2 regions of the Nocardioides sp. NBC_00850 genome follow, and region 2 is predicted to be linked to the other one. Evidence: predicted binding sites of a transcription regulator. Region 2 holds the regulator's gene; the other holds the start of a gene.
What was found. The regulator LexA, encoded in region 2, represses DNA repair genes until DNA is damaged. The targets are predictions, from matches to a motif close to TCGAACANNTGTTCGA.

Region 1 (10,586 bases), 880 kb from region 2:
CGGCCTCCTCCCAGCGGCCGGTGGCGGCGCGGCGTAGGAGGGCGGGCGGGTGGCCGGCCGAGCGGATCTCGTACGCACCGTTGCCGAGGTCGATCGAGAGGTAGACCGCGGTCGCGAAGCCCTCCTGCCAGTCCTGACGGAGCAGGTAGCGGTTGGCGGCGGGCAGGAACTCGGCCGGCGGGACGGCACCGAGGAGTCCGCCGAACGCACCGGACAATTGAAGTGCTCTGGTGCCCGCACGCTCCCCCTTGCCGGAGACGTCGACGACGACGATCTCCAGCCGGTCGGCCTCCCGCGCGGCCACCACGAAGTCGCCGGCGAACCGGGTGCCGCCCGCGGGTAGGACGGCCGAGTCCGCGAGCCACCCGGGAGGCATCGGAGGGATCGCACCCTGGTCGAGCTTGTGGGTCAGGTCGAGCAGCATCAGCTCGTCGTTCAAGCCGCCCACCCCGAGGTAGGTGCGGCGCATCGCGACGGACAGCACGATCGCGCCGAGCAGGAAGTGCACACCGATGGCGGCGGCGTCCCTGTCGGAGAGCGTCACCTGGCTGGCGGCGACCACGATCATCACCATCACGAAGACCACGAACCAGCTGAGCGTACGCGGCCCGAGCAGCACCGCTCCGAGCAGCAGCGGCACGGTGAGCACCGCCACCGGGACCACCTGCAGCCAGCCCGTCTGAGCCGCCGCGAGGACCGTCAGGACGATGGTGAGCAGCCCGAGCCACAGCACCGCTCGCAGCTCCGGGTCACGGAATCTGCGGCGGATCGCGTTGCTCCGCAGGCGGTCTGCGAAGGCATGGCTCGACATGGCCTCACTCTAGGTCTCGAGGTGGGGACTGCGTGGTCGTTCTCGCAGGCCGGAGAGTAGTGCGGGCTACTTCTTTACGGTCGTCCGGGGCCGGTAGGTGCGCTGGCACTTCGGGCACCAGAACAGGTTGCGCTGCTGCAGCTCGGTCGTGCGTACGCTCGTGCCGCACACCAGGCAGGGCTGGCCGTGGCGGCGGTAGACGTAGACCTCGCCGCCGTGGTCGTCCTTGCGCGGCGGACGGCCCATCGCCTCGGGGGTGTGCTCGTCGCGGACGGTGTCGATGCGGTTCCTCTGGACGCCGAGCTTCATGAGCTCGACCAGGTCGTCCCAGATGGCGTCCCACTGCTGCCGGCGCAGGGTGTTGCCGGGGCGCATCGGGTCGATTCGGTGCTGGAAGAGCACCTCGGCCCGATAGACGTTGCCCACCCCGGCCAGGACGGACTGGTCCATCAGCAGCGCGCCGATGGTCGTGCGGCTCCGGCTGATCCGCAGCCACGCCCGGCCCGGGTCGGCGTCGTCGCGCAGCGGGTCCGGACCGAGCTTCGCGACCACCGCGTCACGCTGGGCCGCGGTGACGAGGTTGCACGTGTTGGCGCCGCGCAGGTCCGCGTACGTCCCATCCTCGGTGGTCGAGCTTGTCGAGACCAGGCGGAGTCGGACCTGGCCGATCGGAAGCGGCGGCTCGGTGGCGTACGGCTTCAGGTCGAGCTTGCCGTAGAGGCCGAGGTGGATGTGAACGTACTGCTCCCCCGGGAACTCGAGGAACAGTTGCTTGCCCCACGCCTCGGCGCCGGTGAAGACCTGGCCGTCCAGCAGCGCGGCGGAGTCGGCGAACCTGCCCTGCGGGCTGCTGACACGGACCTGCTGGCCGGCGAAGGCGCCGCTCAGATCGAGCGCGAGGCGGTGGAGGGTGTGCCCCTCGGGCATCCCCGGATCAGTCCTGGTCCTCGGCGGGCCCCAGGCCCTTGGCCGAGTCGGGAAGCGGCGGGCGTACGCCGTCGGCGTCGTAGGCGTGGAGCTGGTCGATGCGGCGTACGTGCCGCTCGTCCTCGCTGAACGGCTCGGCCAGGAAGATCTCGACGAACTTCGTCATGTCCTCGAGGCTGTGCATCCGGCCGCCCACCGCGACCACCTGGGCATTGTTGTGGTCACGGGCGAGCTTGGCGGTCTCCTCGCTCCACGCGAGCGCGCAGCGGATGCCGGTCACCTTGTTGGCCGCCATCTGCTCACCATTGCCCGACCCCCCGATCACGACCCCGAGGCTGTCCAGCCCCTGCTCCCGATCCCGGGCCACACCTTCGGCCGCCCGGATGCAGAAGACCGGGTAGTCGTCGAGTGCGTCGTAGACGAACGGGCCATGGTCGACAGGCTCGTAGCCGAGCTCCGTCAGACGGTTGATCAGGTGGGACTTCAGTTCGAGACCGGCATGGTCACAGCCGATGTGGACGCGCATGCCGCCCATCCTCTCTTACCGCTGGCCCATCTTCGGATTTGGTGGGTTGGTGTCTCTTGTTGGGCTGAGGCCGCCGACCCGTTACGGAGGGTGTTCTCGCCGGATCCCGGAGTAAGGACGCACGGGTGAGCGGTCGCGCCAGAGCAGCTCGCTCAGGTACGTCGGGCGAACCGGATCCGCCCATCCGGAAGTCGCTCATACCCGTAGGTGGGGTCATGGATTCGGCGATGGTCGCTCGCGCAGAGCAGGACCATGTTGGCCAGGTTGGTGAGGCCGCCTTCCGACCAGGGTTTGAGGTGGTGGGCCTCGGTCCAGGCTGCTGGTGCGTCGCAGTCTTCGGCTTGGCAACACTTGTCCCGTAGCCGGAGTGCACGGTGTTGGATCGGATACGCCAACCGGGCGGTGCGTCCGAAGTCGAGGATCTCGGAGTCGGTGCCCAACACGACCGGGACGAGGTCGGCGTTGCAGGCCATCCGGCGGGCTTCGGCGGCGGTGATCTGCTCGCCGGCGAAGCCGAGGACTGCGGTGCCGAGGTCTTTGCGGAGGTCATCGACGTTCATGGTGATGAACACCGTGGTGCCGTGGCCACCGTGGCGGGGCAAGTTGTTGACGTCGTAGGTCTCGATGATGCGGGCGAAGGCCTGACCCAGGAGCCGGTCATAGGGGGCCTTGCGGCCGCGGTTCTCGGCCGAGAGCTTCCGCGGCTGGGCCAGCGCGTCCAACTGGGTGCGGAGCCGCATCCCGACAGTGCGGGAGACGCGGGCGTGGATGTCGATGGTGCCGTCGCCGTTGTCGCGGGAGGAGAAGAAGGTGCGCCGTTGGGCGTGCTCCTCCTCCCGTTGGAGGGCTTTGGCTTCGGCGGCTTCGAATCGTTCGGGGTCGATCTCGGCGAGGATCCGTCGTCCGACGATCTTCAGCTCGTTCGCGGTGAGGCGGGTCGCATGGTCGACGAGCAGTTTCTCGGCCAGGACCAGGTCCTCGCTGCTGGCGGCCGGATCGGTCTCGATGGCATCGAGGGCCTGGGTGATCACCCGCGCCTTGTCCTGGGACACCACACCTTCGGCCAGGCCAGTGGCCACGAGGTCGTACTTCGCGACACCGGTTGCGAGCTTGATCTGCGAGCGGGCGACAGCCTTGTCGACCAGGAGGTTGGTCCGCATCCACCCGGAGGCGTCCTTGGCACCGGTCTCCTCAGCGATGTCACCGGCAGACGCGAGCACCCGGAGTTTCAACGCGGCTTGTTGGGCCTGGAGCTTCTCCAACCGTTCCAGCAGGTCTTTCTTCTGCCCAGTGCGCCAGTAGGTGGGATCGGTCGCGAGGAGTTCTTGGAGGGCGGTCTCGATGGCCTTCAAGGCAGCGTCGATCGCGTCGCCGGGGTTGGTGCCCCAGTGGTCGATGTCGCGGCCGAGACTCATCGATCCATCCCTTCAAACGGGTGTTGTGATGGGTCTGATTCTACGCCGCCTGCACTCCAGTTTCCACCTATTTGACCAGTTCAACGACTATTTTCGCGGCGAGCGAACGACCTCGCCTCTTTGGATGGTAAGTGGCCCGAAGGGCCACCCTCCCGCCCCATCAACATCACCCGTCTCGAGCAAGATCTCTCCGCGCCACACCCGGGCCGCCGCCCCGATAGCCAGCCAATTCCTTTCTCGATCTGGTCCGGAGTCCAGGACCGCGAAGCGGCCGGCGAAGCCGGCGCCCGAAGGGCGTCCTTGACGCCGGTCCAGATCGAGAAGACCCTCGAAAACGGGTCGGCGGCCAACCCCAACCCCGAAAAGCAGTCCGCGAAAGACGAAGGCACCGATAGATTCCCCCACCGTGGACCACTGGACGACGATGGACGAGATCCTCGCGGCAAGATCAAGGTTCGAGTCAGCGATCGACGGCTGGACGCCCCCGAACGCCCACGGCGTCGGCCTCCGCCCATCGACAGCACCCGACCACAAGCCAGAACATTTCCCCCTGGTCAACGCCTACGGCCACCGCCTCCCGGCCGTGGTGATCGCGACAGTCGTCGGTCACAAGCGCGGAACCGCGGCGTACCGGCTGTCCCGAGACGAGCTCGAGCGGGCGATCGAGCTCCTCTCGCCTGCGGAGGCGTACGTCGACTACGACCATCCCAACGTGCGGAGCTGGCGCGACAGGATCCTGCCGGCGCTGACCGAGGATCCCGAGGCCGAGGTGGTGGCGGTGTTCATCGGCGACGAGCCGGAGGAGTCCCCCGACCCCGCGATCGACGCGTTCCGGGCGGCGTTCCCGGACCAAGCCGTCGCGATCGCGGCCGCTACCGCGGGGGCAGCGGTCGTCAGAGAGATGTACGGCACCGACCTGAGCCACTTCGACAAGTCCCCGACCGACTTCGCGACCGAGGCGGACATCGCCTCGGAGAAGGCGATCCGGGAGACGATCGCGACGTACCGGCCCGAGGACGCCTTCGAGGGCGAGGAGACCGGGCGCAGCGGCGACAGCGAGCGGCGATGGTTGGTCGACCCGCTCTGCGGGACCCTCAACTACGCCGCCCAGACCCCGCTCGCCGCGGTGAACGTCGCGCTCGTAACACCCGACGGCGTCGAGACGGCGGTCTCGACGGATCCGATCAGCGAAGAGATCTTCTGGACCGACGCGACCTCCGCCTGGTTGCGCCAGGGCGGCGGGGACACCGTCCTGACCCCGAGCCCCCGCACCCGGCTCGTCGACATCCAGTGCGACGGCCCGCTCGACCGGCCGTTCGTCGGCGGGCAGCTCGTCGCCGACCCGCGCCTGCGAGCCCAGTTCGGCCCGCGCGTGATGTCCTCCACCCTCGCGGTCGCCTGGGTCGCGGCCGGCCGGCGGGCGGCGTACGTCACCGACGGCCACCTCGAGGGAAGCGTCCACTTCACCGCCGGCATCGCACTGTGCCAGGCCGCCGGCTGCGTCGTCACCGACCTCAACGGCGACCCGATCCACACCGGCCGCGGGATGATCGCCGCGGCCGACGCGGCCACCCACCAGCTGCTGCTGGACCTGGTCCGCCCGCACCTGGCGGCGGCGGACCCGGACCGAACGAGCCCAGCCTGAGCCGAGCGGCTCAGCGCTGCATCAGCGCGTCCATCGCGACCGCGAGGGCAGCAGCGACCCGGAAGTCGACGCGCGGGTCGTGGACGGTGACCGTGTACTTGTCGCGGAAGGCGAAGCGGCGCTCGATCGAGACCAGCGGCTGACCCTCGGAGGACACGTAGTCGAAGTGGATCGGGAGGAAGTCGAGCTCGGTGAAGCGGCGCAGGATGGCGATCACCTGGTTGCGCTCCTGACCGGAGCCGGCGTAGCCCGGACCCTCGACCTGGAACGTCGAGCGCAGCAGGCTCTTGCCGAAGTCCTTGCGGAAGAAGCCCAGCGCCGCACCGCTCGGGTCGGTGACGTCGTAGCCTGCGTTGAGGTCCATCACCGCACGCGCCTTGAACGCGAAGACCGCCTGCGACTTCGACTCGTCGGCGTAGAACGTCACCTGCTCCTTGAACGCCAGCCGCTTCTGCTGCGCGAAGGCGAGCACCTGCCCCTCGGAGCCGTCGGCGTTGGCGGCCTGAGCGACGTACTTGTTGGTGAAGGGCGTCACTTTCTGGCGGAGGAAGAAGCGGGGGACGTGGTACGGCTGCTGCGTCATGGGCGCAACCTATCGGTCGTCAGCGACGGCGCGCGACGAGATACGCCTGCGGCGTCCGCTCCCAGTCCTCGGCGGAGCGCACCACCGTCGCGGTGACCTCGAAACCCGCCTCCTCGAGCAGGGCGCTGGTCGCCTCGACAGGGAGCCGGTAGCCATCGAAGGTGACGTCGTGGCCATAGGCGCCGATGTGGCGTACGTGCTCGTCCCCGACCTGGAACGCGGTCACGAACCGGCCGCCGCGGCGGGTGACCCGGGCGAGCTCGGCGATGACCTCGGGCCGGCGCGCGGGCGGGGTGTGGATGAGCGAGTACCAGGCCAGCACCCCGGCGAGCTCACCGTCGCGGAGCGGGAGGCGCGCCATGTCGCCGACCTCGAACCGGAGCGCCGGATGCCGCTCCTTGGCCTGCGCGATCATGCCCGTCGACAGGTCGACCCCGAAGACGTCGATCCCCCGCTCGGCCAGATAGGCCGTCACCCGCCCGGGCCCGCAGCCGATGTCGCCGACCAGCCCGCCACCGTCCTTGCGTACGTAGCTGACGAACGTGTCGAGGACACCGGCGTCGAAGGAGGTCTCGGTGATCGTCGGGTCGACGATCTCGGCGTACGCCTTGGAGACGGTGTCGTAGGCAGCCCGGACCTCGGTGACGTCGTAGGGCTCCGTCACTGACGTCCCCGCATGCTGTGCTGGCTCAAGAAGGCAGCGGTCATCGCCATCACTGACTCCGCGGCCGGGAAGGTCTGACCGTGGCGCCAGAAACCGTGGATCTGGCCGACCGCACGGAAGGCGACCACCTCGACGCCGAGATCGGCCAGCCGGAGCGCGAAGTCCTCGTTCTCGTCGGTGAGGATGTCGCCCTCGGCGCTGACGATCAGCGTCGGCGGCAGGCCGCGAAGCTCCGGGTCAGAGGCGAGATAGGGGCCGAGGTCGGGGTTGCGGAGATCGGCCTCGGTGGCGGCGTACTGCTTCCAGTACCACGCCGCCTCCTCGTTCCAGCCGTCCTCCATCGCGTAGCCCGGGGTGCTCATCGACGGGTCGAGGAACGGGTAGACGAGCACCATCGCGCCGAAGACGCCCGGGTTGCGCAGCGCCGCGACGAGGGCGAGGTTGCCGCCGGCGCTGTCGCCGTGGACGTACGCCGGCAACGTACTCAGCAGCGAGTCGTTGCCCAGCCACTTGACGACCGTGTCGACGTCGTCGGGAGCCGCCGGATAGGGGTGCTCCGGAGGCCTGCGGTAGTCGACCGACAACACCCGCAGCCCACTCCGGTTGGCCAGCCGCCGGCACGCGGCGTCGTGGACCTCGACGTCGTTGAAGACGAAGCCACCGCCGTGGAGGTGGACGATCACCCCCTCGCGTACGTCCTCGGGGGTGTAGAGCCGGCACGGAACCCCGTCGGCGTCGATCCCGGCGACCTCCGCGACCTCCTCCTTCGCCTCGGCCGCGGCCAGCTTGCGGGCCTGGTCGCGCTGGGCGGCGACGTCGACCTCCCAGACCGGCGGCGAGGCCTCCTCGGCAGCGATGGCACGGCGGGCGGCAGGGAAGAGTCGAACCATGTCAGAAGATTCCCACACGAGTGGCGGTGGTGCATGCTGATGCGCATGACAGTGGCGGGGGTCATGGGGACCTCGATCTACATCATCGACCTGCTGGTCAAGATCATCGCGCTCGGGGTGGTGCCGAAGAACCGGCGTCCGAGCAGTGCGATGGCGTGGCTGCTGGCCATCTTCTTCATCCCGGGAATCGGCCTGATCGGCTACCTGCTGCTCGGTCAGACCCGGCTGGATCGCCGGCGTCACGAGCGGCAGCGGGCGCTCAACGAGGAGGTGCTGAGCTACGTACGCGGCCTACCGAGGACGCCGCACCAGAAGACGATCTCCGAGGTCGACGCGGCCACGATCGAGCTGAACGAGCGGCTCGGTTCGCTGCCTGCCACGGCGGGGAACCTGATCGATCTGATCGACGACTACGCCGCCTCCATCGAGGCGATGACGGCCGCGGTAGACGAGGCCGAGACGTACGTGCACGTGCAGTTCTACATCACCGCCTGCGACCACATGACCGAGCCGTTCTTCGACGCCCTCGACCGGGCCGCGGCGCGTGGGGTGAGCGTCCGGCTCCTCCTCGACCACCTGGGCTCGCGCGGCATCCCGCTCTGGCGACCGCTCGTCAAGCGGCTCAACGCCTCCGGCATCGACTGGCACCCGCTGCTGCCGATCGACCCCCTCCGCGGCCAGATCCGCCGCCCCGACCTGCGCAACCACCGCAAGCTCCTGGTCGTCGACGGCCGGGTCGCGTTCACGGGCTCGCAGAACCTCATCGAGCCCGGCTACAACAAGCCCAAGAACCACCGGGCCGGCCGGGAGTGGGTCGAGCTGAACGCCCGGATCGAGGGTCCGCTGGTGACTGCGCTGAACGTCGTGTTCGCCAGCGACTGGGACACCGAGACCGGGGAGCTGCTGCGGTCCGAGCTGGCCGCCACCGCGCCGCGCGCCGGCGACGTGACCGGTCAGATCGTGCCCAGCGGACCGGGTGTCGACGCCGAGAACAACCTGCGCGCGTTCACCCACCTCATGTACGCCGCCAAGAAGCGGATCTCGATCACCAGCCCCTACTTCGTGCCCGACGAGTCGCTCCTCTACGCGGTCACCACCGCCGCCCGCCGCGGCGTCGAGGTCGAGCTCTTCGTCAGCGAGGGCAAGGACCAGTTCATGGTCTACCACGCCCAGCGCTCCTACTACGAGGCGCTGCTGAAGGCCGGTGTCCGCATCTACCTCTACCCCAAGCCCGCCGTCCTGCACTCCAAGCACTTCAGCATCGACGACGAGGTCGCCGTACTCGGCTCGAGCAACATGGACATGCGCTCCTTCGCCCTCAACTACGAGATCTCGCTGATGCTCTTCGACGGCGAACCGGTGGCACAGCTGCGGAAGGTCGAGGACAGCTACCGGACCATCTCCCGCGAGCTGCTGCTCGAGGAGTGGCTCGCGCGGCCGAAGGTCGCGGCGTACGTCGACAACGTGCTGCGCCTGACCGCCGCTCTCCAATGAAGTCTCCTGCACACACCAGTCCGCGGGAACGTACGCTCCGAACCCATGCCCGTGAGCACCCGAATCCTGGCCCTGTTGACCATCCTCTGCGCGGTGACCGTCGGCTGCGGCTCGGCGGAGACCGCCGATGACTCGGCATCGCCCACCACCAGCGCGAGCACGTCGCCCACCTCGCCCGCAGCCGGGAACGACCCGTCCCCCTCGTGCGAGGCAACGGGACGCTACTCCGACTACTCCGAGGCGGCCGTCGCCGACGAGTGCTACACCGACACGATCCTCTTCTTCCACGCACCCTGGTGTCCCGAGTGCCGCGGGTTCGAGGAGGCGATCAAGAGCGGCGAGGTGCCTGACGGGGCACAGATCCTGAAGGTCGACTACGACTCCGCGACCGACCTGCGCAAGCAGCACGGGGTGACGATCCAGTCGACCTTCGTACGCGTCGACCCCGCCGGCAAGACGGTCAAGCTCTGGTCGGGCTACGGCCAGGACAAGTCGGTCGAGGCCATTCTCGAGAACACCCGGTGACGCTGCTGCTCGCGTCGTTCCTCGCCGGAGCGCTCTCGGTGCTCGCCCCGTGCGTGGTGGCGTTCGTGCCGGCCATATTCTCCCGTGGGTACGGCCTCTCCCGCGGGACCGGCGAGCGACGGCCGTGGGTGGCGGTGGCCGCGCTCGGCGTCTCCGTCATCGTGTTCAGCGTCCTGCTCAAGTCGACGACCCTCTTGATCGACGTCCCGCCACGGTTCTGGAGCGTCGTCTCGGGTGTGATCGTGGCGCTCTTCGGTGTCGTGATGATCTGGCCACGGCTGTGGGACGCGGTGGCGTTCCGGCTCGGGCTCGGATCGCGCGCCCAGGAGCGTCTGGCCCGGGCGAGCACCCGTCGCGGGATCGGCGGCGACATCCTCCTGGGCGCGAGCATGGGGCCGGTCTTCAGCGCCTGCAGCCCGACGTACGCCTTGATCGTGGCCGCCATCCTTCCGGCTGAGCCGCTGCGCGGGCTCGGCTACCTGCTCGCGTACGTAGCAGGCCTGACGCTCCTGCTGGCCGCGGTCATGGCGGGTGGGCGGGCGCTGATCGCCCGGCTCAGGTGGGCGATCGACCCCGAGGGCGCGTTCCACAAGGTGCTCGGCGTCGTCCTCGTGCTCATCGGCGTCGCGATCGCGACCGGGCTGGACAAGGCCCTGCTCGCCCTGCTCGTGGAGCAGGGGGTCTTCGACTGGCAGATCGGTCTGGAGGGTCGGCTCAGCACGGATCAGTGAGCCCGCCTGTGGCCGACGCGAACGACCGGCCGCGCAGGAGCGGCACCACCGACGAGCCGTCCACCTCGGAGGCCACGACCACATCGTCGGCGTAGCCCTTCGCGGCCAGCTCCCGCCCACCGGAGCAGGCATGGAGCGCGTCCGGGAGATCTGCGGCCCGGAACGCGTCGCGCGCCATCGCGGCCTCGGGCGAGAGATCGTCCGGGTCGAGAGCGGCCAGGACCGCGCCGGCACCCCAGAGATCCTCGACCGCGGGGCGGAGCGTGCCGTCCGGCCAGCGCTCCCCCGACGCGATGAACGCGACGCTCGCGCCCTCGGCGCAGCGAGGAGCCAGCCACTCGGCGACCGCGGTGCGGTTGCGGAGCGAGGCACCGA
Region 2 (10,586 bases):
AGCATCAGCTTGCGGCCGAAGAGGTCGCCGAACTTGCCGGCGAGCACGGTCGCCACCGTCTCGGCCAGGAGGTAGGACGACACCACCCACGACAGGTGGCCGGCACCTCCGACATCGGCCACGATCGTCGGCAGCGCAGTCGACACGATCGTCTGGTCGAGCGCCGCGAGCAGCATGCCGAGGAGCACGGTGCCGAAGATGAGATTGATCCGGCGCCGGCTCAGCTGAGGCTCGGCGTCCGACGTCGCCTGCGGTGCTGCCATTGCGACCCCCACGGTCTCGACTGGAATCAAACTAAGCCAAACTCCAGGTCGGGGCGAGGGGCCTCGCGGAGTGTCAGGCAGCCTCCTCGTGGTGGTCGGCCAGGTCGCGGATGAGCCTCGCTGCCGGCTCGTGGACGAATTCGGCGAACCCGCCGAGCGCGGCAAGCCCATCGGGCGGTGTGCCTGAACTGAGCGCCGTGATCGTCTCCGGTCGTATCAGCCACGCGGCCAGACACGCGGGATAGTCGGCCGGATGGTTGAACAGCTCGTCGAGCTCGACCAGGCCATCGTCATCGGGATTCCGGAAGGCGTGCAGACCCGCGTCCATGGCGAGGTTGACCAGTCCGTACGGAATGTCGGTGAGCAAGCCGTAGTCGCGCAGCCCGCGGTGGGTCCAGATCTCCCCCGGCTCGTGACCCGGCCTGCCGGTCCTGTCACGCAGCGCGTCGATCCACCGCTCCGGCTCATCCGCGACGGCGTACGCCACTTCCTCAGGCACCCGCAGCGGCGCCGTCTCGAACATCAGGCCTTCATCGATCGGCACGATCCTGCCGATCACACACTCCCCGTCATCGACGAGCAGTCCGGCCCCGATATTGATCGTGGTCAGCTGCTCTCCGGTTCTCGGATCCTCCCAGAGCAGGTGTCGCGGCTCGTGTCCCAGCAGCCGTAGGCCACGCATCGGCGCCCGCACCCACTCCCAGATCCGGTCGGCACCGGCGATGAGGTCGCCGGACGCGTTGTGGCGCAGGAAGGCCTCGAGCCCGCCGAGCTCGTAGAGGAAGGTCTGCCGGTAGACCCAGTCGCGATCCAAGATCTGGATCCGGTCGTCCTCCCGGTCACGTCCGGGGTCAGGGCCGCCACGGACGTCCAGCGCGACACGGATGGCCTTCGACATCCGCCACTGGTTGCGCGCGTGGGTGCTCTGCATCGCCTGCGCGACGATCCATCGCGAATGCGCCCACCTCGGCATGAGTGCCTCGAGCAGCCGCAGCTGTTCCAGCCGCTCGAGGCGCGACGGATGCCAGAACTGCTCCTTGTCGAGCTGATCGCTGGTCGTGTGGATGATCTCCAGGGCCGACTTCACATCCCCGCGGGCCTCGGCGTCGTTCACCGCGAACATCGCCGGCCAATAGGGACTGTCGACGACCTTCTCCGCGAACGACCGCCGCCGCGGATCCCCGGGCCTGTTCGGTGGACGGGGCGACTTCTCACGCTTCTTTCGTTTGGGCATGAACCCAGCAGACCCCGGATCCCTACGCCCCGCCAGCGCCTATCAGCGGCCTGTGGATAACCCGGTCCCGGAGCCCGCCTGTGGACAGTGATCGGCCCGTCGATCAGGCAAGAGCGAGGAAGAGCTTCTCCATCTTCTTGGTGTCGACGCTGTCGCGCCCACCCTCGGCGAGGCACTTCTCCAGCCCGGTGGCGACCAGCGCGTAGCCACCTCGACTGACCGCCTTGTTGACCGCCGCGAGCTGGGTCAGCGCGTCTTCACACTCCGAGCCCTCCTCGAGCATCCGGATCACGGACGCGAGGTGTCCGTTGGCCCGCTTGAGTCGGGTGATGACGGCCTTGATCTCGTCAGGCTCGAGCTGCATCGGTGTCCATCTTCTTTCCTGTGAGTGTCTCCAGCCTGCCGGGAAGCCGCTGGCATCCAGGGATTCTATAACCCCCCGGGGGGTTATGCTACCGTCATCGACGTAACCCCCCGGGGGTTACCGAAAGGAGCCAACATGACCCCCACCACCGACCACACCTCGCCTCACGGCAAGAGCGTCCTGCGGGACCTGGGGCCGCTCCACCAGGAGCTACGCCGTGCCATCCCCGACGTCTACAAAGGCTGGGGCGGGCTCTCCAAGGCCGCCTTCGCCGATGGTGCGCTCGACCGCAAGACCAAGGAGCTGATCGCCTTCGCGATCGGCGTGGTCGAGGGCTGCGACGGCTGCATCGCCTCCCACGGCCAGGCCGCCGCCCGCGCGGGCGCGAGCCCCCAGGAGGCAGCCGAGGCCATCGGCGTCACCTTCCTCATGCACGGCGGTCCCGCCACCATCCACGGCGCGCGAGCCTTCGACGCGTTCTGCGAGTTCGTCGACGCCCTCGACGCCGGCGAACCTCCCGCCTGACACCGACCAGGACCACAGAAGCAGGAACCGAACAATGTGTCGCCCCGTCCGCTGCAAGAAGTGCAAGAAGACCACCTGGGCCGGCTGCGGCCGCCACGTCTCCGACATCAAGGCCTCCATACCCGCCGGTCAGTGGTGCCCCGGCCACTCCGCCGACCCCAAGGACCCCAACGGCACCTGGCTGAGCCGCATCCTCGGCCGCTGACGTCTCGGCGCCTCCAAATAGATCCGGTCCCGCACCCTTCCTCGGGTGCGGGACCGGACTCATTCAGCCTTCAGGCTCAGCTGCAACCGGAGGTCGAGCCGCAGCCCTCGCAGACGTAGCAGGAGCCGGCGGGGCGCATCTTGGTGCCGCAGGTGAAGCAGAGCGGGCTGTCGATTGCCATGCCGCTGATCGACTCGAGCAGCTCGGCGGTGGTGTGGGCGGTGGCCTTGGGCGCCTCCTCGACGACCTCGGCCTCCTCCTCGACCTCGGCCTCGACCGGCTCGGCAACAGGAGCAGCCTTGCGCTCCGGAGCCGGCTTCTGGACGAGCTCGGCGGCGGTGGTGCCGTTGCCGAGCTGCTCGTAGGAGCCGGTCTCGAGGTAGCGCTGACGCTCGTCGGCGGAGTAGATGCCGAGAGCCGAGCGGTCCTCGAAGGACATGTAGTCCAGCGCCAGGCGGCGGAAGACGTAGTCCATGAGCGACTGCGCCATGCGTACGTCCGGGTCGTCGGTCAGGCCGGCGGGCTCGAACTTCAGGTTGGTGAACTTGGAGACGTAGGTCTCCAGGGGAACGCCGTACTGAAGGCCGACGGAGACCGCGATGGAGAAGGCGTCCATGACACCGGCCAGGGTCGAGCCCTGCTTGCCGAGCTTGAGGAAGACCTCACCGAGCTCGCCGTCGGCGTGCGCACCGGAGGTCATGTAGCCCTCGGCGCCACCGACCGTGAAGGAGGTGGTGCGCGAGACGCGGGACTTCGGCAGGCGCTTGCGGGTCGGCGCGTAGACGATCTTCTCGATGATCTTCTCGACGACCTCGGGCTCGACCTCGGCGGCCGGAGCCTCCGGAGCGGCGGTGGAGAGGCCCTGGTCCTTCTTGGCACCCTCCGACTTGCCGTCGGCCAGCGGCTGACCGACCTTGCAGTTGTCGCGGTAGATCGCGGTGGCCTTCAGGCCCAGCTTCCACGACTCCATGTAGACCTGCTCGATCTCCTCGACCGTCGCGGTCTCGGGCAGGTTGACGGTCTTCGAGATCGCACCGGAGAGGAACGGCTGGGTCGCCGCCATCATGCGTACGTGGCCCATCGGCGCCAGCGCGCGCTTGCCCATCGCCGTGTCGAAGACCTCGTAGTGCTCCTGGCGCAGGCCGGGGGCGTCGATGACGTGGCCGTGCTCGGCGATGTAGGCGACGATCGCCTCGATCTGCTCGGGCTGGTAGCCCATCTTCTTCAGCGCACGCGGGATCACCTGGTTGACGATCTGCATCGAGCCGCCGCCGACGAGCTTCTTGAACTTGACCAGCGAGAAGTCGGGCTCGATGCCGGTGGTGTCGCAGTCCATCATGAAGCCGATGGTGCCGGTCGGCGCGAGCAGCGAGGCCTGGGCGTTGCGGAAGCCGTTGACCTTGCCGATCTCGACGACGTCGTTCCACACGCGGGTCGCCGCGTCGATGATGTTGCGGTCGACCGGGTTGATCGAGCGGACCGCGTCATTGGCGGCCTGGTGCTTGCGCATGACCCGCTGGTGGGCCTCGGCGTTGCGGGCGTACCCGGCGTACGGCCCGACGACACCGGCCAGCTCGGCCGAGCGCTTGTAGCCGGCACCGGTCATCAGCGAGGTGATGGCGGCGGCCATCGTGCGGCCACCCTCGCTGTCGTAGCCCAGACCCATCGCCATCAGCAGCGCGCCGAGGTTGGCGTACCCGATGCCGAGCTGGCGGTAGTCGCGGGTGGTCTCGCCGATCGCCTCGGTCGGGAAGTCGGCGAAGCAGATGGAGATGTCCATCGCGGTGAAGACGACCTCACAGGCCTGCTGGAAGCGCACGGCGTCGAAGGTGTCGTCGTCCTTGAGGAACTTCAGCAGGTTCAGCGACGCCAGGTTGCAGGAGGAGTTGTCCAGCGACATGTACTCCGAGCACGGGTTGGAGCCGGTGATCCGGCCCGTCTCCGGGTTGGTGTGCCAGTCGTTGATCGTGTCGTCGTACTGCAGACCCGGGTCGGCACACTCCCACGCGGCGATCGAGATCTTGCGGAACAGCTCGCGGGCGTCGATCTCCTCGATGACCTCACCGGTCGTACGCGCCCGGAGGCCGAACTTCTTGCCCTCCTCGACGGCGCGCATGAACTCGTCGGAGACGCGCACGGAGTTGTTGGCGTTCTGGTACTGCACGGACGAGATGTCCTTGCCGCCCAGGTCCATGTCGAAGCCGGCGTCGCGCAGCGCGCGGATCTTGTCCTCCTCGCGCGCCTTGGTCTCGACGAACTCCTCGATGTCGGGGTGGTCGACGTCGAGCACGACCATCTTCGCCGCGCGGCGGGTGGCGCCACCGGACTTGATGGTGCCCGCGGACGCGTCGGCGCCGCGCATGAAGGAGACCGGGCCGGAGGCGGTGCCGCCGGAGGACTTCAGCAGCTCCTTGGAGGAGCGGATGCGGGAGAGGTTGAGACCGGCACCGGAGCCGCCCTTGAAGATCAGGCCCTCCTCCTTGTACCAGTTCAGGATCGAGTCCATGGAGTCGTCGACCGAGAGGATGAAGCAGGCCGAGACCTGCTGGGGGGACTCGGTGCCGACGTTGAACCAGACCGGCGAGTTGAAGGCGAAGTGCTGGTTGACCAGCAGCCAGGTGAGCTCGCGGCCGAAGAGGTCGGCGTCGGCGTCGGAGGCGAAGTAGTCGTTCTCCTTGCCGGATGCGACGTAGGTGTTCACGACCCGGTCGATCAGCTGCTTCAGGCTCTGCTCACGCTTCTCGGTGCCGATGGCGCCGCGGAAGTACTTGGTCGTCACGATCGTCGAGGCGTTGATCGACCAGAAGTCAGGGAACTCCACTCCGGTCTGCTCGAAGACGGTCGCGCCGGTCTTCCAGTTCTTCTGGACGACGTCGCGCCGCTCCCAGGTGATCTCGTCGTAAGGGTGAACGCCCTCGGTGCTGAAGATCCGCTCGATCTTCAGCCCGGCGCCCGTCTTCGACGATGCCTGTGCCTCTGCTGCCGTGTCTGTCATTTCGTTCCCCCTGTTGTCATCGATCGCTGTGCCGTACTGCTGGTCGGTGCTGATGGTGGAGTCCTTGCTCTGTTCTATCTGTTTCCGCTGGCTGTGCCGTTGATTGGCCCGAGCAGGTCGCTTCCCCACGGCCTGCCCGGGCCGGTCTGTGTGTCCCGTGGGACCTAGTCGGAGCCCACCGGGGCCTCGACCGGATGTTCTGCCTCGAAGTCCTGGACTTCCCGTTCCGTACGCAGCATCTGGATCTCACGCTCGAAGTCCTCCACCGAGCCGAAGGCCCGGTAGACGCTCGCGAAGCGCAGGTAGGCCACCTCGTCGAGCTCGCGCAGCGGCGCGAGGATCGCCAGCCCCACCTCGTTGCTGGGAACCTCGGCCAGCCCCTGGCTGCGCAGCGCCTGCTCGACCTCCTGGCCGAGGCAGGCGAGCTGGTCCTCGGTGACCGGCCGGCCCTTGCATGCCTTGCGTACGCCGTGCACCGCCTTGTCGCGGCTGAACGGCTCCGCTGCGCCGGAGCGCTTGGCCACCATCAGCTGCATCTGCTCGACGGTCGTGAACCGCTTCCCACATTCCTGGCAGACCCGGCGGCGCCGGATCTGGCCACCGTCCTCGGCCACGCGGGAGTCGAGCACCTTGGTGTCGCTGTGTCGGCAGAACGGACAGTGCACGGTAGAGCCCCTCTCGTGAGACCTGTGGATCCAGGCCGTCTCATTGGCGGCCCGAGCCTGTGGAACCTGTGGATATGAGCGTGAGTCCCTGTGGAACAACACCCCCATCGCTGTGGGCCATCCACCTGTTCATGTGAACTAGATGTGGATAACTACAGCGGTGTAACTACTAGATGTAGTGGTAACCGTACGCCCGCCCCCACGACGATGCAAGCGAGGGTCGGGTTTACCCGCGTGTCCGGCGTGTCGCCGGTCAAACACCGAAAGATTCCGGTTCAGCGGCGACGGACTGGCCTGGATGAGTAAGAATGACCCCCGTGACAAACATCTCCGGAGGAAATCGCGTCGGGTCGCGGAGAGGCACGCGCCCCAGAAGCGGTCCCCGGCCACCTTTCATCTTGCCTGCGATCGCGACACTGGCATTCCTCGTCATCTGGGGAGTGCTCGTGTGGGTCGCCGTCGGTTTCGGGGCCGACGCACGGGGAGGCGATTCCGGCGCCTGGGCGAAGCTCGCCATCGCGGCGGTCGTTGCAGTCGCCTGCCTCTTCCTGACCTTCACCTTCGCCGGGAAGGCCTGGCGGGCCTTCTCCGGCTCCCCCACCCCGCCACCCTCCGACGACTACACCGGAAGCCACTCCAACGCCTACGTCGAGGAGCAGGACTACTCGGCCCCGGCCTACTCCGACCAGGCCTACCCTGAGCAGGCTTACCCGGAGCAGGACTACTACGGCACCGGCTCCTACGGCTACGACGACACCGGCTACGGCCGGCACAGCTCCGACACCGGGAGCCAGCCGCCCTACGGCGACACCTCGAACCGCTCGGCCTACACCGACACCGGCTCCCAGTCGCCCTACGGCTACCCCAGCAGCGATCAGGGCTACGGCAACACCGGCAGCCGGGCCGCCTACGGCGCATCGGCCTACCAGCCGCCGACCAGCCCGCCGCCCACCCCACAGCCCTACTACTCCAGCCCGCCGACACCGACGTCGACGCCGCAGAGCACTCCGGGGTACGGCTCGCAGGGATACGGCACGGACAGCTACCCCACCCAGCAGGCCGGCTCCCCGCAGTATCAGTCCGGCGCCTACCAGACCCCGACCGGCTACGGCCAGACCGGCTCGCGGGCTCGACTGACCCAGGACCCCGCCGCGACCCAGGCGATGCCCACCCAGCGCCAGCCCCAGGACCCGCCGGTCGAGCCGGACGACGAGTGGCCGCCGCGGCACAGCACCCGCAACAAGCAGTGGCCGCCGGCCGAGCCGGACAGCCCCTACCGCGGGCGCCACTGACCCGACGCAGCGAGAGTGCTGCAGACGCTTCCCATCGTCTGCAGCACTCTCACTCTTTTTCCCCGGTAGCCGGCCGCCAGGGTCGAAGGAGCAGCCGGACATCTATAGGCGCTAGGGCGCGGTCGGGATGATCAGCGTCTGCCCGGACACGAGCATCGAGGACTCGAGACTGTTGAGATCCTTGATCGTCTGCTCCATCTCCCGAATCGAAGAGTCGGTGCCGGCGACGGCCTTCGAGGAGATATCCCAGAGCGTGTCGCCATCGCCGACGACCATCGTGTGGGCGGAGGGGGCGGGGCCACGAAATCCGGCATCAGTGTCGGCACCGTTCTCCACCGCGAACGCCACCCGCGCCCCGATCAGCGCGATCCCGAAGAGCACGACGAGCGCGAATGCGAACACGACGACTCGGCCGCGACGAGTGAGCCGCACGGTCGAGCGACGCACCTCAGGCGCCGGACGCGGCGGCTCGGCTACTGGCAGCACATAGACTGTTGCACTCATCTCACGGCCTCCTGATCACGGTCTCTCGATCACGTGTTCGATCGAGCACATGTTCGAAGGTAGATCACGTGTTCGAACAACGCAAGTAGCGACCCCAAGAATTTTCGAACACCGACACGCGCCGCGCATGAGGTCGAACAAATGTTTGATGTCGTGGTGCCAGAGGGACTAATGTGGTGACATGACCACGCAGAAGACAGGCACCGGATCAGGCGGTTCGAAGAAGAGCCGCGTCCGCGAGCTGCCCGACGGGCCGCCGGACGCGACCGGGCTCACGCCGCGTCAGCAGCGCATCCTCGCTCACCTGCGCGACAGCATCGAGCAGCGCGGCTACCCGCCCAGCATGCGCGAGATCGGCGCCGCGGTCGGGCTGACCAGCACCAGCAGCGTCGCCCACCAGCTCCGTGCGCTGGAGCAGCGTGGTCTGATCCGCAAGGACCCGAAGCGACCGCGCGCCCTCGAGGTCTTCCTCCCGGAGGTGATGGCCCACCGCAAGGCCATGTCCGGCGAGGAGCCCGAGTCGACGATCACCGCCGATGCCGACATCAACCCCAACCCCGACGCCGCCATGGTCCCGCTGGTCGGGCGGATCGCGGCCGGTGGCCCGATCCTGGCCGAGGAGACCTCGAGCCAGCAGAGCATCGAGGACGTCTTCCCTCTGCCCAAGCAGCTGGTCGGCAACGGCGACCTCTTCCTGCTCTCGGTCTCCGGTGACTCGATGGTCGACGCGGCGATCTGCGACGGCGACTTCGTGGTCGTGCGCCAGCAGCCGACCGCCGAGAACGGCGAGATCGTGGCCGCGCTGATCGACGGTGAGGCCACCGTCAAGACGCTCTCCCGCAAGGACGGCAAGGTCTGGCTGCTGCCGCACAACGCTGCGTACGAGCCGATCGACGGCACCCACGCGACGATCCTCGGCAAGGTGACGGCGGTCCTGCGCAGCCTCTGAGTCCTCCCGGAACCAGTCCGGGAACACTGCGTGAAATCCAGCCGCCGGCCCATGACAGGGCCGGCGGCTGCGTCGTTCCATACAGCGTGATCCAGACGCAGATCGACCGCCGCACCCTCATCGCCGCCGGGCTGGCGACCGCCGCAGGAGCCGGAGCCATCGCTCTCCCCGAGCCCGCCGAGGCCGCCAGCGGCTCGCTCAACCACTTCCAGCACGGCGTCGCCTCCGGCGACCCGCTCCCGGACCGCGTGGTCATCTGGACCCGGGTCACGCCGACGACGGACGCGACTCCGGGGTCCGGGCAGGGTGAGGAGGTCCTGGTCCGCTGGGAGGTCTCGCCCACCGCCGACTTCGGCCGCGTCACCGCGAAGGGATCCCAACAGACGGGCCCCCACCGCGACCACACCGTGAAGCTCGACGTCACCGGTCTGGCCCCGGAGAGCTGGTACTTCTACCGCTTCACCTACAACGGCCAGACCAGTCGGGTCGGCCGCACCCGCACCGCTCCGGCCGCGGACGCGGCCCCGGAGAACGTACGTTTCGGGGTGGTCTCCTGCTCCAACCTGCAGGCCGGCTGGTTCGCGTCCTACCGCCACCTGGCCGCCCGCGACGACCTGCACGCGATCCTCCACCTGGGCGACTACCTCTACGAGTACGGGCCCGGCGAGTACGGCTACGGCATGGCCAACGAGGACGTCCGGCCGCACGAGCCGGCCCACGAGATGCACACGCTGGCCGACTACCGGATCCGGCACGCGCAGTACAAGCGCGACGTCGACCTCTCCGCCGCCCACGCACGGCTGCCCTGGATCGTCACCTGGGACGACCACGAGTCGGCCAACGACGCCTGGCTGCTCGGCGCCGAGAACAACGAGCCCGGTGAGTACGATTGGATCGACCGCAAGACCAATGCCAACCAGGCCTACGACGAGTGGATGCCGCTGCGCGTCGACACTGCGACCACTGAGGGCGCCACGGTGGAGACCGACGACCACCTTCACGATCGCATCTACCGGCGACTGCGTTTCGGAAGCCTGCTCGAGCTGAGCATGCTCGACCTGCGCTCCTACCGCTCCCAGCAGGTCGCCCGCACCGACCTCGCCGGCGTCGACGACCCCGACCGCACGATCACCGGCGACGAGCAGCTGGCCTGGCTCAAGGACGGCCTGCTCACCGATGCCCAGTGGAAGATCGTCGGCAACCCGGTGATGATCGCGCCGGTCACCTTCGGCGCGCTCCCCAAGAGCCTGATCACTCCGGTCAACGATGTCACCGGCCTGCTGCCCGACAACGGCATCGCCTACAACGTCGACCAGTGGGACGGCTACACCGCCGACCGCACCGAGCTCTTCGAGCACATCCGCAACAACGCGATCACCGACACCGTCTTCGTCACCGGCGACATCCACTCAGGCTGGGCCTGCGACCTGCCGTACGACTCCGCCGTCTACCCGCTCGGCAAGACCGCCGGCGTCGAGTTCGTGGCCACCTCGGTGACCTCGAACAACCTCAAGGACATCCTCGGCGCGCCACGCCGCACGGTCAGCCTCACGGTCGAGAACATCATCAGGACCGCCAATCGCCACGTCC

Region 1: OH802_RS25940 (DUF222 domain-containing protein) is a predicted target of LexA. The motif match lies at 3,692-3,707, and genes of this name have one in related genera.

What each region holds. Positions count from the first base shown of each region.
Region 1 is NZ_CP108845.1:5,363,397-5,373,982, forward strand. Features, by position in the region: gene OH802_RS25925 (PP2C family protein-serine/threonine phosphatase) at 1-811, opposite strand, end outside; gene OH802_RS25930 (Fpg/Nei family DNA glycosylase) at 878-1,738, opposite strand; gene OH802_RS25935 (ribose-5-phosphate isomerase) at 1,746-2,264, opposite strand; gene OH802_RS25940 (DUF222 domain-containing protein) at 2,417-3,679, opposite strand; gene OH802_RS25945 (inositol monophosphatase family protein) at 4,086-5,324, shown strand; gene OH802_RS25950 (hypothetical protein) at 5,335-5,907, opposite strand; gene OH802_RS25955 (methyltransferase domain-containing protein) at 5,927-6,571, opposite strand; gene OH802_RS25960 (alpha/beta hydrolase) at 6,568-7,461, opposite strand; gene cls (cardiolipin synthase) at 7,501-8,955, shown strand; gene OH802_RS25970 (thioredoxin family protein) at 9,007-9,480, shown strand; gene OH802_RS25975 (cytochrome c biogenesis CcdA family protein) at 9,477-10,211, shown strand; gene OH802_RS25980 (2-phosphosulfolactate phosphatase) at 10,195-10,586, opposite strand, start outside.
Region 2 is NZ_CP108845.1:93,840-104,425, forward strand. Features, by position in the region: gene OH802_RS00440 (MDR family MFS transporter) at 1-263, opposite strand, end outside; gene OH802_RS00445 (hypothetical protein) at 337-1,497, opposite strand; gene OH802_RS00450 (metal-sensitive transcriptional regulator) at 1,601-1,861, opposite strand; gene OH802_RS00455 (carboxymuconolactone decarboxylase family protein) at 1,997-2,386, shown strand; gene OH802_RS00460 (hypothetical protein) at 2,421-2,591, shown strand; gene OH802_RS00465 (vitamin B12-dependent ribonucleotide reductase) at 2,668-5,586, opposite strand; gene nrdR (transcriptional regulator NrdR) at 5,751-6,251, opposite strand; gene OH802_RS00475 (hypothetical protein) at 6,650-7,543, shown strand; gene OH802_RS00480 (LysM peptidoglycan-binding domain-containing protein) at 7,655-8,047, opposite strand; gene lexA (transcriptional repressor LexA) at 8,229-8,996, shown strand; gene OH802_RS00490 (alkaline phosphatase D family protein) at 9,083-10,586, shown strand, end outside.